DNA from 2 places in the Nocardioides xinjiangensis genome. Region 2 is predicted to be linked to the other one. Evidence: riboswitches for the same ligand, from Rfam matches in the RefSeq annotation. Region 2 holds a riboswitch; the other holds the start of a gene.
The links. A riboswitch is a leader RNA that binds a small molecule or an ion and turns the genes downstream of it on or off. The one in region 2 is predicted to bind cyclic di-AMP.
Positions count from the first base shown of each region.

Region 1: linked by a shared signal. The riboswitch ahead of J3P32_RS03465 (C40 family peptidase) and the one ahead of J3P32_RS18350 (C40 family peptidase) in region 2 are both predicted to bind cyclic di-AMP.

Region 1 covers NZ_JAFMSW010000001.1:710,968-718,501, reverse strand. The annotation lists gene J3P32_RS03490 (PH domain-containing protein) at 1-181, shown strand, start outside; gene J3P32_RS03485 (MSMEG_6728 family protein) at 189-809, opposite strand; partial or broken gene J3P32_RS03480 (HIT family protein) at 884-1,309, shown strand; gene J3P32_RS03475 (phosphatase PAP2 family protein) at 1,306-2,358, opposite strand; gene fabG (3-oxoacyl-ACP reductase FabG) at 2,517-3,284, shown strand; cyclic di-AMP (ydaO/yuaA leader) riboswitch at 3,345-3,542, shown strand; gene J3P32_RS03465 (C40 family peptidase) at 3,548-4,108, shown strand; gene J3P32_RS03460 (DUF3048 domain-containing protein) at 4,232-5,251, shown strand; gene J3P32_RS03455 (TetR/AcrR family transcriptional regulator) at 5,235-5,876, opposite strand; gene J3P32_RS03450 (hypothetical protein) at 6,010-6,534, shown strand; gene J3P32_RS03445 (YqgE/AlgH family protein) at 6,568-7,122, shown strand; gene J3P32_RS03440 (DUF3039 domain-containing protein) at 7,146-7,427, shown strand; gene J3P32_RS03435 (DEAD/DEAH box helicase) at 7,424-7,534, shown strand, end outside.
Region 2 covers NZ_JAFMSW010000001.1:347,992-355,525, forward strand. The annotation lists gene J3P32_RS01680 (hypothetical protein) at 1-890, opposite strand, end outside; gene J3P32_RS18350 (C40 family peptidase) at 871-1,869, opposite strand; cyclic di-AMP (ydaO/yuaA leader) riboswitch at 1,896-2,056, opposite strand; gene J3P32_RS01690 (hypothetical protein) at 2,212-3,552, shown strand; gene J3P32_RS01695 (hypothetical protein) at 3,560-3,766, opposite strand; gene J3P32_RS01700 (glycosyltransferase family 87 protein) at 3,872-4,732, shown strand; gene J3P32_RS01705 (NYN domain-containing protein) at 4,694-5,932, opposite strand; gene J3P32_RS01710 (hypothetical protein) at 5,946-6,221, opposite strand; gene J3P32_RS01715 (DEDD exonuclease domain-containing protein) at 6,317-7,534, shown strand, end outside.

The DNA of each region.
Region 1 (7,534 bases), 360 kb from region 2:
CTCGCTGCCGTACAGCCGGATCGACATGTGGTCGTCGGAGAACGCAGGGAAGCTGCTCGACTTCAACGCAGAGCTCGAGATGTGGACCCGGGCGGGCCACATCAAGATCAAGCTGGACAAGAAGGTCGACATCCGTCGCCTCGACAAGCTGATCGCCTGGGCCGTGCTGAACGCCGGCTGACCGAGTCCTAGCCGCCTTCGCGCGCGTTGCGACGCCGCGTCTCCCAGGCCTTCTTCGCCGCCCGGCTGCGCCGCTTGCGTGCCCGCTCGGCCTCCTGGAGCATCCGCTCGGCCGCGCGCTCGGCGCGGCGCACGGCGTTCTCCGCACGCTTGCGCTCCGCCTCGACGACGGCGGGGGAGCGGACCGGCCACAGGTAGGGCAGGTCGTCGGGCACGTCGGGGAAGCGGGGCCGGTAGAACTCCGGGTCCTTGCGCACGAGCGCGGACTGGTGGCTGCGGTGCAGGCCCGGGTCTCCGAGCCACGGTGGCAGCGCGCCCGCGTCGGCGAGCTCGGCCTGCGTCCGGACCTCGGTGACACCGGCGGCCCGCAGGTCCGCGCCGATGGTCGCCGCGCACGTGTCGCCGAACCCGAGCTCGAGCCACACCTCGCAGCACGCGAAGCCGTAACGCCCGAGCGCCTCCTCGTAGCCGCGCCACATCAGCGCCGCCGGGTGGTTGCGCCAGCCGTAGTCGGCCACGGTCAGCGCGCGCACGACCTGGATGGTCTCGACGCGCTGCTTGCCGAGCCGCTTCTGGTCCAGCGCGCGCGCCGACGCCTCGAAGTCGGGGTAGGGGAGGAACGTCTGCACTCCCTCGAGGGTAGGCACCCCCGACGCGCGGCGCCCCACCCCGACGACGGGTCACGGCGCGGCGGAGCACGCGGCACACTGACCGCATGGACGGATGCGTGTTCTGCCGGATCGTCGCCGGTGACCTGCCCGGCCACGTCGTCCTGGAGACCGACGACCTGGTCGCCTTCCTCGACACCCGGCCGGTCTTCAAGGGCCACGCCTTGCTCGTGCCGCGCACCCACGTCGAGACGTTGCCCGACCTGCCGGCCGGGCTGCGAGACGGCTTCCTGGCGGCCGCCCAGCGGCTGGCCACCGCGGTCAAGGACGGGCTCGGCGCGCAGGGGTCGTTCGTGGCCATGAACAACACCGTCAGCCAGTCCGTGCCGCACCTGCACCTCCACGTGGTGCCGCGGACCAAGGGCGACGGCCTGCGCGGCTTCTTCTGGCCGCGCACGAGGTACGCCGAGGGCGAGGCGGAGACCTACGCCGAGCGGCTGCGTGACGCGCTCGACGGCTAGGGGTGCCCGGCGCCGGCGCGGTCGTGCGCGACGGCGGGGCCCGGACCTGCCTCCGCGCGTCGACGCAGCGGGTGGCCGGTCGCCCGCGCGGCGAGCACCACCGCGGCCGCGCCGATGACCGCCCCGCCCAGGACGTCGACGAAGAAGTGCCAGCCCAGGTAGACGGTGGACACCGAGGTGAGCACGGCGAAGACCCAGCTGCCCGCCCGCACCCACGACGGCAGCCGCAGCACCTCGGCCACCAGGCACGCGGTGACGGTGATCGCCACGTGGAGGGAGGCGAAGGCGGCGATGGTCTGGACGGAGCGGGTGTCCCAGGGGCCCGCCAGCACGTCGACCCGGTCCTGGAGCAACCACTCCTGGACCCGGGTGTTGAAGGTGGGGGAGAGGTCGGCGAACTCGCCGGGTCGGGAGTACACCGGCCCGAGCGACGGGACGAGGTAGTAGACGACCACGCCGAGCAGCCAGTTGAACGAGACGGCCGTGACGTAGAACGCCCCCGCGAGCGAGCGCCGGGTCCACACGAGCGCGACCGCCAGCGTCGCCGGCACCAGGCCGATCCACAGCACGTAGACGCCCGACATGAGCCATGCCGCCCAGCCGGTGCCGAGCACCTGGTGCAGCACGTCCGCCGGGTCGTGCCCGAGCCACAGCAGGCGGTCCGCCCTCGCCAGCTCGGTGTCCCAGAGCCGGTCGTCGACGAACGGCAGGTAGCCCTTGAGGTTGCGGAAGGCGACGTAGGCGACGTACCAGGCGGCGAGCCCGCTCAGGGTGAACCGCACCTGGGCTCCGTGCCACCGGTCACGCAGCACGAACCGCAGCGCAGCCCACGCGTCCGCGTGCGCGGCACCGCGGGCGGCGAGCACCCAGCGCGGCACGACGTCGAGCAGGACGGCCGCCGCGACGATGACCGGCAGCCGCACCCACGTCGGCACGGAGACCCCGTCCGGGTCGCGCACCGGCAGGTCGTACGCCGTCGCGACCAGCACCGTCGCCACGGCCATCACCGCGGCCACCACGGCCGCGGCACGGAAGTCCCCCCGTCCCATGTCGGCACGCTAGCGACGCGCCGCGCCGCGGCCCACCCCCTGCACCGGATCTCCACAAGTCGGGGGAGTCCTCGCACCCGCACGACCGCGGCGCGCGGGCGGAGCAGCGACCACTAGTCTCCCGGGAGGACCAGCACCGAGCCTGAGGAGTCACCGACATGGGTCGTTTCGACCGGCGCGTCGCCGCCATCACCGGAGCAGCGCGAGGCATCGGCTTCGGCATCGCCCAGCGCCTGGCCAGCGAGGGCGCGTCGATCGCCGTCCTCGACCTCGACGAGGCGGCGGCACAGGAGGCTGCGGGCCGGCTCGAGCTGGTCGAGGGTGCGCGGGCGATCGGCGTCGCGTGCGACGTCGTCGACGCCGCCGCGGCCGAGGCCGCCGTCCAGCGCGTGGTCGAGGAGCTGGGCGGCATCCACGTGCTGGTCAACAACGCCGGCATCACCCGCGACAACCTGCTCTTCAAGATGACCGAGGAGGACTGGGACCTGGTCATGGGCGTGCACCTCAAGGGCGTGTTCAACATGACCAAGGCGGCGCAGTCGCGGTTCGTGGAGCAGAGGTACGGCAAGATCCTCAACCTCTCCAGCGTCTCCGCGCTCGGCAACCGCGGCCAGGCCAACTACTCCGCCGCCAAGATGGGCATCCAGGGGCTGACCCGCACCCTCGGCATCGAGCTCGGCCCCTTCGGCATCACCGCCAACGCGATCGCCCCCGGCTTCATCGCCACCGAGATGACCGACGCGACCGCGCGCCGGCTCAAGATGGAGCCCGAGGAGCTGCAGCGCCTCAACGCCGAGGCGACCCCCGTCCGCCGGGTGGGCCAGCCGGAGGACATCGCCGCCGCGGCGGCGTTCCTGTGCAGCGACGAAGCGTCGTTCATCACAGGCCAGACGCTCTACGTGGACGGAGGACGCAAGCTCGGCTGACCGCGGTTTGATCCCGGCGCGGTGATGTGCCTACGGTGCTCGACGATCAGCACCACCCGCCCCGGGACAACGCCGAGTCCTGCCCGCCCGGGGCGACCCCCGACATCTTCGAGGGCAGGAGTGGGGGACCCACAGGTTCCACTGCCGGTTCGTGCAGCACTGCACGCGCCGGCTCGGGGTGAAGTCGCCGTGCAGGCGGCGGGGCACCTTCCAGCCCCAACCCGACAGCTCACCTCACAGGCGTGGGAAAGGAACACACACTCATGCCTGCGACCTCTCGCACGGCGCGAGCCTGCGCGCTCGCCCTCGCCGGACTGGGCCTCACCGCCTCGACCCTGACGGCGCTGCCCGCCACCGCCGCCGGCTCCCAGTCCTCCCCGACGACGTCGGAGCGGACCTCGGAGCGGACGTCCTCGACGACCACCGACCGCCGCGCCGCCAGTCGCCGCGTCGCCGCCCGCGTCCTCGGCGCCCGCGACACCGCGCTGCGCCAGCGCGGCGACTGGTACGGCTACGGCGCCACCGGGCCGAACCGGTTCGACTGCTCCGGGCTCGTCTACTACAGCTACCGTCGCGCCGGCTTCCCCGTGCCCCGCACGTCGGCGGCCCAGGCCGGCTTCACGCGGCGCGTGGCGAAGAAGGACATGCGCGCGGGCGACCTGATGTTCTTCCACGGCAGCGGCGGCGTCTACCACGCCGCGGTGTTCCTGCGCTGGGAGCGCGGCCACGCGGTCATGGTGCACTCCCCGGGCTCCGGGCAGCGGGTGCGGGTGGCCGTCCCGTGGACCTCCCAGTGGTTCGGCGGAACGCTCCGGCGTGGGTGATCGGCCGAAGCTGGTAGGCAGAGCCTGCTGATCTACCCTGTGGCGCGCCTTCTCCCATCGGGGAGGGCGCGCCGCCACACTCGAGGCACATCCCCCTGCTGTTCCCGCTCGATCGGAGTTCCCGTGCGTCACCCCCTTCGCCCCTCCTCGTCCCGGGCAGTCGCCGCCGCGCTGGTCGCGGCCTCGCTGCTCCTCGCCGGCTGCAGCGGAGGCGACGCCGAGGAGCCGAGCGCCTCCGGGTCCCCCGAGCCGACCACGTCGGAGACCACGGAGGCGCCGGAGCCGACGTACTGGCCGTTGACCGGGCTCGAGCGCAAGGGCGACGCCCCCGAGCACCCCGTGATCGTCACCAAGGTCGACAACACCTCCTCCAGCGCCCCGCAGGTGGGCCTCGGGTCGGCCGACCTGGTCGTGGAGGAGCTCGTCGAGGGCGGCTACACCCGCCTGGCGGCGTTCTACTACTCCAAGGTGCCCGCCGACATCGGTCCGGTCCGCTCCATGCGCGCCAGCGACATCGGCATCGTGCCCGAGGGGGCGACGGTCGTGACCAGCGGCGCCGCCCCGATCACCATCAAGCGCATCAAGGGCGCCGGGATCCCCTGGATCACCGAGGGCGACGCGGGCGTCTACCGCGAGACCTCGCGCTCGGCGCCCTACAACCTGTTCGCCCGGCTCGGTGACATCGCCAAGCGCCTCGAGGCCGACGAGGAGCCGCCGCCGTACCTGCCGTGGGGCACCGCCGCCGACCTGCCCCGGGGCGCCAAGGCGCGCAGCCTCACCGCCGACTTCGGCGCCCACTCCACCAGCTGGCAGTTCCAGGGCGGGGGGTACGTCAACACCGACTCCTACGCCGCGCAGGGCGACCAGTTCCCCGCCGACTCCGTGCTCGTGCTGCGGGTCAAGGTCGGCGACGCCGGGTACCGCGACCCCGCCGGCTACCCCGTGCCCGAGACGAAGTTCGAGGGCAGGGGCGCCGCGCTGCTGTTCCACGGTGGGCGCGTCGTGCGCGGCACCTGGAGCAAGGACGGGCTGAAGGGTGCGCTCGAGCTCTCGACCAAGGACGGCGACCTGGCCGTGCCCGCCGGGCACGTCTGGGTCGAGCTGGTGCCGGCCGTCAACGGCAACGTCACGTTCGCGAAGTAGCACCCGGGTCGGGCGAGCCGACTCCCTCCTCCAGCAACCGCTGGAGGCCGGCGAGGACGAAGCCGATGGCGGCCTCGACCCGCAGCGCGGCCGCTGCCGGGTCCTCGCTGACGGCGACGGCGCCGCCGGCGGCGGACATCGCGCCGAAGAAGATGCGCGTGAACGTGTCGAGCATGGCGTCGTCGAGGTCCCAGTCTCCGCCGCCCAGCGCGGACCGCACGATCTCGTCGACGATCGCGTAGGTGGAGCGCTCCTCGCGCTCGCGGTAGCGCTCGTGGCCCAGCACCGACGGCCCGTCGGAGATCACGATCTGCCGGTAGCCCGGCTCCTGCACGGCCCCGAGGAAGGCACGCAGCCCCGCCTGCGCCTTCAACCACGGGTCTCGGTGCCCCTCGGTGGCCCGGGCGATCCCGGCCGTGGCGCGCGACTCCACGCGCTCGAAGGCGGCCTCGAAGATCGCCTGCTTGCCGCTGAAGTGGTGGTAGAGCGCGCCCTTGGTGACGTCGGCACCCGCGACGATGGCGTCGAGGGACGTCGCGGAGTAGCCGTGCTCGGTGAAGAGCCGCTCGGCCACGTCGACCAGCGCGCGCTTGGTCGAGTCCGGCCAGCGCTGGCGGCGGGCCATCACGGGCGTGCTCCGTCGACGGTCATGGGGCGCAGCCTAGGTGACCGGCCTCACGCGTGGAGGACTGTGCGGAGCGGCGCGGCTGCGGCATACTGAAAGTACGTACCGTCGGTATGTACAGAAGGAGACCGCCATGACCTGGACGTCCCACCACCGCCGCGCGGACGTGCTGCGCGAGGTGATCCGCACCGCCGACAGCCGCCTCGACCGCCGCCTGCCGATGGACGTGGCCGGCGTCGCCGAGACCTTCGGTGACGACGTCACGCTGCTCGGAGCCCTGCAGCTGCGCTGGCACACCCGCCTCGCCGGCCGGATCGAGCGCGAGCTCGCCGACCAGCCCCTCGACCTCCCCCGGGCCGTCGCCGTCGCGTGGCGGCGGGCCGCCGAGGACATGCCCGGCGTCCGCGCCGTCATCGACCACCACGTCGCGCACCCGAGCAGTCCCGAGATGGCCCGCACGACCGCGATCGCCGCGGGCAAGGAGCACGAGCTGCTCGCCCTCATGGCCGGACGTGCCAGCGCGCCCGGCGACGCCGCCCGCCGCGCGGGTCGGGCGATCGAGTCCGCCGCCCGCGCGTCGTACGTCCCGGGTGCCGTGCCGCGGCAGCCTCCGGCGCCGTCGCTGGTGCAGCGGCTGAAGGCGGTGCTCGCGGCCTGAGCGGCGTACCCGCGGGCCTGCCATAGTGGAGGCATGCAGCTGGCTTCGGGGATGCTGCTGGTGGCGACACCGGCGCTGCAGGACCCCAACTTCGCCGAGACGGTCGTGCTGCTGCTCGACGTGAACGACGAGGGAGCCCTCGGCGTGGTGCTCAACCGTCCCACGCAGGTCCTCGTGGCCGACGTCCTCGAGCCGTGGCGCGACGTCGTCGTGGAGCCGGAGGTGCTCTTCCGCGGCGGACCGGTCGGCACCGACGGCGCCCTGGCCGTGGCCCGGCTGCGCGACCCGGACGAGCCGCCCGTCGGGTGGCGTCCGGTGACCAGCGTGCTGGGCATGGTCGACCTCGACACCCCGACGGAGCTCGTGGACGGGTCCCTCGCGGCGATGCGGGTCTTCGCCGGCTACGCCGGGTGGGGCGCCGGCCAGCTCGCCGGGGAGGTCGAGGAGGGCAGCTGGTACGTCGTCAGCAGCGAGGCCGCCGACGCGTTCCGCGGCGATCCCGACAGCCTGTGGCGCGATGTCATGCGACGCCAGCCCGGCATGCTCGCCTGGCACGTCAACAGGCCCGTCGATCCCGACCTGAACTGACTCCAGCGTTAGGCTTGTCCATCATGAGCACCATCGGATTCTCGCCCGGCACGCAGACCGTCGAAGAGCGTCAGACGGTGCCCACCGACGAGGGTGACCACGAGCGGTTCTCGCACTACGTGCCGAAGGACAAGCTGACCGAGGCGATGGTGATGGGCACGCCCGTCATCGCCCTGTGCGGCAAGGTGTGGGTGCCCTCGCGCGCGCCCGAGAAGTACCCGGTGTGCCCGGAGTGCAAGGAGATCTGGGAGTCGATGAAGCCGGGGGAGGGCTCCGGCTCCGACGGCTCGGGCTCCGACGCGTGACGGGGCGCCCCGAGGCGCCGCTGCCCCCCGCGTGGCCCGACCGGGCCGCCTGGGGCACCGCGCCCTCCCTGCGCGCGTGGCAGCAGGCGGCGGTGGACCTCTACCGG
Region 2 (7,534 bases):
GCCACGTGCACCAGCTCGTGGCTCATCACCACCTGCGCACCGGCGCGGCTCAGGCCGGCGGTCACCTCGGGGTTCACGAAGACGTGCACGGGGGCGTCGCCGTCCGACGAGCCGCCGGCGCTCGCGGTGACCGCGGCGATCCCGGCATACGTGCCTGCTGCGGCACCCAGGGCCTCGTCGAGGTCGGCTGAGCTCGCCGGGACCTCGACGACCACCGGTGCGCGCCACGCAGGCAGAACTCGTCGGACGACCGCGGTCCCGCGCGTCACGCGTCGGACGACGGCGACGGCCTCGTCCCAGGCGCCGTCCACCATCACCAGCACCCCGGGCGCACGTGCGACCGACAGCTCGCCCCGCAGCCACAGCGGGACCCGTCCGGCGCCGGCGCCGCCGAAGCCCACGACCCCGACCCCCTCGGCGTCCGGCGCGAACCTGACGACGACGTCGGCTCGCGACGGCGCCGCATCGCCGGCCACCCGCCAGCCGAGCTCGGCGACGGCCGCCCAGGTCCCGTCGGTGGCCACCGTGCCCACCTGGTCGACGTAGCGCGCCGAGACGTCGGACAGCTCGAGGGATGCCGCGTTGGCGGCCACCCCGGCCAGCACCTCCTTCGCGCCCTCGTCCTCGTCGGGGGCGAGGCTGGTGAGGACCGCGGCATCGCGTGTCTCCACTCCCGAGACGAAGGTCGCCAGAGCCGTCGCTGCCGCGGCCGGGCTGGGTCGAGCGACCTCGACGCGGCGGGGGTCCACCTCATAGCGGTCCCCGCCGCGCACGAGCAGCACGACCAGCACCATGATCACCAGCACGGCCGCGAACGCCGAAAGGCCGGCCGCCCACAGACGTGGACGGCCGGCCTTCGAGGTCTGGTGGTCAGCCAGGACGGACCGCACCGACGTAGGGCATTGAGTAGAGGCCCGAGACGGCAACGCCGGTGCCCGGGTTGGCGGCGTGCACGATCATGCCGTTGCCGATGTACATGCCGACGTGGCTGATCGGGCTGTAGTAGAAGACGAGGTCACCCGGCTGCAGGTCGCTCGCCGCGATGCGCGGCCCGCTCCCGAACTGGGCGCTCGACGAGTGCGGCAGCGAGACGCCGGCCTGCGCCCAAGCCCGCATCGTCAGGCCGCTGCAGTCGAAGGCGTTCTCGCCCATGGCGCCGTAGACGTAGGCGTCGCCGACCTGCGACATGGCGTACTGCACGGCGGCAGCGGCGCGGCCCGATGCGGGCACCGAGCTCTGCACGGCGCTAGGCACGCGGGCGCTGCCACGCGAGGCGAGAAGGCGCTCGCGCTCCTCGGCCTCCAGGTCGGCCAGGAGCTCCTCCGCGTCGGCGAGCTTCTCGTCGACCGTCGACCTCTCGGTGCTGAGCTGGTCGGTGAGCTGGGCGATCTCGCGGGTGCGGTCGTCGGTGGCCTCGCGCCGGATCTCGAGGGCTTCGAGCTGGATGTCGTAGTCGGCGAGCAGGGAGGACTGCAGGTCGTTGAACGACGACATGGTGGAGAGCGAGTCAAGGAAGGACCCCGGGTCCTCGGAGACCACGATCTGGCCGACGGTCGAGATGCCCTCGCCCTCCAGCTGCCGCACCACCGCGTCGGAGACCTGGGCGCGCACGGCGTCGAGGCGCTCGTCCTGGCGCTCCTGGTCGGCCTCGAGGCCGGCAAGGTCGCGGCGGAGCGCAGCGAGCTCCAGCTTCGCGTCGTGCAGCCGCTCCTGGGCGGCCTCGGCCTCGTGGTAGAGGCGGTCGACGCGGGCCTTCACGTCCTCGATGTCGGGGTCGGCCTGAGCGGGGGTCGCCGGGACGAATGCGATGGCAGCGATCGCGGAGAGACCAAGTGCGGTCGCGCCGACTCGCTTGCGGGCGTGAGCCACGAGCGGGGGAACTCCTCGGGATGTCGTACGCCTACCGGGTGAGCTGACGGGTTCGGCACGACGTGTCCTACCCCTGCTCCACGCACCGCTCGCGCAGTGCGCCTCACAGGGGATTCACCCCAGGGGGAAGTGTGGTTCCCCGGTTCGTCGGCCACGGGTGGTGCGGGGCGTGGACGGCGACTCGGCGCGACCTCCGCGCGGGCCTGGTGACCCACTTCCACGGAAGCCAGCCCACAGAGTAGACCGCATCCTCGAGCCCCGCCAATCTTCGGCCAAACTTCCCGAGGCTCGTCTCCTGACGAACGTCTGCGTGCAGCGATGGGCGACGCTACCGTTCCCCGCATGGTCGCCCCGATGCGCTGGTTCGCGCGCACCTACGGACTGGCGGTGGTGGCCCACCTGGTCGGCAATCCCGCCGGTTCGCGCACCGACGAGCTCGGCAGCTCGGTCCCGCTCCTGGTGATCTCGGCGGCGCTCGGCGTCCTGGGCCTGCTGCTGCTCGTGCTACCCGACGTGCGCGTGCTGGCGGCGGCCGCGGCGCTCACCCTCGCCTCGGTGTGGCTCGAGCTCCCCGTCACCGGCAACCATTGGCTGCTCGTCGGCTTCATCGCCGCTGCGGTCCTGGTGTCGTTGCTTCGGCCCGACCCTTGGGCCTGGCTCTCGGTGACGGGGCGCTGGCTGTTGCTCGGCTTCTACAGCTTCGCCGCCTTCGCCAAGCTCAACACCGGGTTCCTGGACCCCTCCGTGTCTTGCGGCGTGTTCTACGCGAACCAGTCGCTCTCGTCGTTCGGGCTGCCGACGTTCGACAGCCATGGCCCGCTCCGAGCGGTCGCAATAATCGGCCCAGTCCTGACCGAGCTCTCGGTGCCTGTGCTCCTGGCGTTCAGCCGAACCCGTCGGGCGGGCGTCCTGCTCGCCCTCATCTTCCACACGATCATCTCACTGGACGTGGGTCAGCACTTCTACGACTTCACAGCAGCACTGGTGGCGCTGTTGTGCCTCTTCCTGCCGGAATCCACGAACGCGGGCTTCGAGGCACGTGCCGCCCGGCCGTCCGGGCTCCGCACGCTGGGGGTGGTCCTCGCCGGGGCGTGCGTCACGGCCTCGCTGCTTCCGCCCGTCCCGCCGGCCGTCGCGGTGGTGAAGCTCGTCGGCTTCGCCGTGTGGGTGCCGGTGGCCGTGTGGCTGATACTGCGGACGGCGCATGACGGGCTGGGCCCGGCCCCTCAGCCCATGCGGCTGCCGGGTGTGGCCGCTTCGGCGCTCGTCACAGTGGTCATCGTCAACGGTCTGACGCCCTACCTGGAGGTCAAGACCTCCGTCGCTTTCAACATGTACGCCAACCTCGTGACGGTCGCTGGCGAGACCAACCACCTGGTGATCAGGCGAACGGCCCACCTCCGCTCGGTGCAGGACGACCTGCTCGAGGTCGTGGAAACCACGGACGACGGCCTCGACCGCTACCGGACCGACGGCTACCTGCTGCCACGGCGCAACCTCCTGGACTACCTTGCCCGGCACCCCGAGGTCACGGTCGTGGTACGCGGCAAGGACGGCGAGGAGACGCTCGACGGAAGCCATGGCGCACGCCTCCCGCTCGTCGTCAGGAACGTCGCATCGTTCCGCTCGGTCGACCAGCAGGACCCTCCTCGCTGCCAATCGGTCTATCTGCCGGCGCTCTGACCGGCCGTCACGCAGAGTCCACAATTGGACTGGGGACCGACTCCACCAGCCGCAGCGGCGGTACCAGGCCACCTCTGGCCAGCACGTCGAGCGCAGTCCTCTCGTCGTCGTCGATCGTCAGCTCCGGAGGTGGTCCGAGCAGCACCGCGACCACGCAGTCGTGGCAGTGCAGCTCGCGCACAAGGCAGGTGTCGCAGTCGATCCGTGTCGTCATGCCTCGAACGGTGACACAGACCACCGACAATGAAGGCGATCGCGGGCCAGCACCTAGTTTCCTCAATCGGCGGACATCGCGGAGCGCCGTACCTAGATTTCATCAGTGGCTAACATCGACCTGCGGACGTCACTGCCGTTGCATGTCACCTGGATGCTCGGCCTCACCATGGTGTGGATCACGTGGACCATGTCAGCCAGTGGTCCTCCTGGCATCGACTCACACGCCTACTGGTCCGCCTGGACCGGCGACTCGATGTACGACCGAGCACCCGGGACGCTCGACGCCTATCTCTACAGCCCCGCCTTCGCGCAGCTGATGTGGCCACTCGTACATCTTCCGTGGCCGGCCTTCGGTGTGCTGTGGGCGATCGCCACGGTCGCCGGTCTCGTGTACCTCTTCGCTCCGATGGGCTGGCGTTGGGTGCCCCCGATGCTCATGCTGTGCAGCCCGGAGATCGCCAGCGGCAACATCTTCTGGCTGCTGGCGATAGCGGCGGTCCTGGGCCTCCGACACCCATCGGTGTGGGCGTTCGTCCTGCTCACCAAGGTGACCCCTGCGCTGGGACCGATCTGGTTCGCGGTGCGTCGAGAATGGCGCAACCTCGCAGTGTCGGCAGCAAGCACAGTTGCGGCCATTGCAGTCTCGTACGCTCTGGCACCGGATCTGTGGGCGCAGTGGCTGGCGTTCTTGGCCGATCACACCAGTTCCACCGACACCCGCGTGGGCGCCCCGATATTCCCGCCTCTCATCATCCGGCTTCCCGTCGCTCTTGTCCTGTTGTTGGTCACGGCACGGATGGACAAGCGTTGGGGACTGCCTGTCGCGATGATCTGTGCGACCCCCGTGTCAGGTATCGCGGCATTCACCATGCTTGCCGCGCTTCCACGCCTTCTCCTCGCTGAGCGCACCGAACCGAGGGGTACGTCATCTGCTCAGCAGCCCGCTCAGGACGTTTCCCTCTAGCACCCTGGCGCCTGCTCGAGCCGCATCGGAGGAGAGAGCTCGATCAGAGGTGATCACCACCACCACCCGGCCGTGCGGCTCCGCTGCCACGAGCTGGCGGATCACCTCGTCGGCGATGACGCCCGCGGGGCTGAAGACCACGCGGACCCCGCGCGGGGCCGGCATCACTGTCCGTGCCGTCGACTCGGCCGCGTCGAACACGACGGTCGTCTCGGCGCCCGATCGCGCGACCACCGGCCCGAGCGCGGCCACCAGCCGGCTGCGCTGTGCCTCGAGGCTGGCGGCCGGCCACGCCGCCTTGGTCACGTTGTAGCCGTCGACGATCAGGCGTGAGTGCGGAAGCGCGAGCAGCTGCTCGAGGAGCGCCGGCGTCGCCGGTGCGCTCGACGCGGGCGCGCCGACGGCGCCGGCGAGCGAGGCCTCGACCGCGTCGCCGGGGACGCCCTCGACCGCAGGGAGGCCGAGCTCACGGCGCAGACCGGTCGCGGAGTCGACCACGGCGTCGAGGAGCAGCCGGGCCCGGATGGTGGCGGCGTCCCGGTCGGAGCGGGAGTCGCGACGCTGGGCCGCGAGACCGGACTTCGCCTCGTCGAGCTGGGCACGCAGACGTCGTACGTCGCCCTCCGCAGTGCGGGTCGCGGACTCGGCCGCGGCCACGGCCTCGTCGCGGGCCGCGAGAGCGGCATCGCGCTCGCCCTCGGCACCGCGGAGGGCGGAGCGAGCCTCGCCGAGCCGCTGGCGCAGCACCTTGTGGTCGGCCTCGGCGCGGTCGAGCTCCTGGCGGTGACGCGACTTCACCTGGGTCAGCTCGGCCTGCAGCGCGGCCACCTGCGCCGTCAGCCGACCGAGCTCGGCCCGGCCATGGTCGTCCCGTACGTGCTCCGCCGCCAGAGTCTCGGCGACCGCGTCGACCCGCGCCTGCCAGCCCTCCTCGCGGGAGAGCCACGCACGCGCGGCGCCGTCGAGGGGGTCGTCGGTGCCTGCGGGCACCGCGGCGACCTGGACGGCGGCGCGGTCCCGGAAGTCTTCGTCGGCGAGCGCGTCCCAGATGAGGGTGCCGCCGAGCCGGGCGCGACGCGCCGGGGCGAAACCGGACACCTTCCGCAGCGGCGGCGGCACCGGGGTGACCGAGGGCAAGACCGCTGAGACGAGGGCGACCACCCGCAGGCGGAGGCGCTCGGGGAGGGCGGCCTGGTCCATCACGAGCAGCCCGTCACCCGACGGCCGGGTCCGCTGGCGGGTCCGCGTCGGCCCGGTCGACGACCTCAATGGCGTCCGAGCGGCCGCACCAGCGGCACGAGACCGACTCGACCGACTCGGACAGGACCGTCTGCTCCTCGACCCTGGGCTCGCCCGCGAGGTCGACGTGCCAGTAGTCCGTCGTACGCCGCGTCCGGGTGACGTCGAAACGAGTGAGGTTGCCGCAGCCTGCGCAGCGCCACCGCTCGCCGTCGCCGGGAACGTGGAGGTCGGCGGTCGGGTCTGGCACAGGAAGTCCTCACGACGTGGTCGGGTTCGGCGCGAGCCAGCGTAGTGCGCGCGCCCTCCCGCCATTGTCGGATCCCACGTCTAGCGTCGTCGGACATGAGCACGACCGCCCACCGGCCGACACGGGAGACATCCCGCTGGGAGGCGCAGCGCAGCTTCGACGAGATGGGACGGCCGCTGCGGGACCTCACGTTCTGCGTGGTTGACCTCGAGACCACCGGCGGTTCGGCGCAGGGCGGATCCATGATCACCGAGATCGGAGCGGTCAAGGTGCGCGGCGGTGAGGTGCTCGGCGAGTTCCAGACCCTGGTCAACCCGCACACCGAGATCCCTGCGTTCATCGCGGTCCTGACCGGCATCACCAGCTCGATGGTCCACGACGCACCTCCGATCGAGTCCGCACTGCCGGCCTTCCTGGAGTTTGCGGCAGGCTGCGTGCTCGTCGCCCACAACGCGCCCTTCGACGTCGGGTTCCTCCAGCACTTCGCCCGCGAGCTGGGCCGTCCGTGGCCGAAGTTCGAGGTGCTCGACACGGCCAAGCTCGCCCGCCGGGTCATCACCCGAGACGACGCACCCAACTGCAAGCTGTCGTCGCTCGCCAAGGTGTTCGGCTCCGCGACCACGCCCAACCACCGGGCACTGTCCGACGCCCGGGCCACCGTCGACGTGCTCCACGGACTGATGGAGCGCCTCGGCGGCCTCGGCGTCCACACGCTCGAGGAGCTGCAGACCTTCTCGTCGCGGGTGAGCACGGCGCAGCGACGCAAGCGCCACCTCGCCGAGGGCCTCCCCCACGCGCCCGGCGTCTACCTCTTCCGCGACGACCGGTCCCGCGTGCTCTACGTCGGCACCTCGCGCGACCTCCGCACCCGCGTCCGCACCTACTTCACCGCGTCCGAGACGCGCAGCCGGATGGGCGAGATGGTCGGCATCGCGTCGTCCGTCACCGGCATCGAGTGCGCCACGCCGCTCGAGGCCGAGGTCCGCGAGCTGCGCCTGATCGCGGAGCACAAGCCGCGCTACAACCGTCGCTCGCGGTTCCCCGAGAAGGTCCACTTCCTCAAGCTCACCCGGGAGGCGTGGCCACGCCTCTCCCTCGTGCGCACGGTGCTCGACGACGACGCCGACTACCTCGGTCCGTTCTCGTCGAGGAAGACGGCGGAGAAGTGCCTGGCCGCGCTGCACGAGACGTTCCCGGTGCGCCAGTGCAGCGGACGTCTGCCCGTCGTGCCATCGGGGTCGGCGTGCGTGCTCGCCGAGATGGACCGCTGCCTGTCGCCCTGCGACGGCTCGACCGACGCCACGACCTACGGC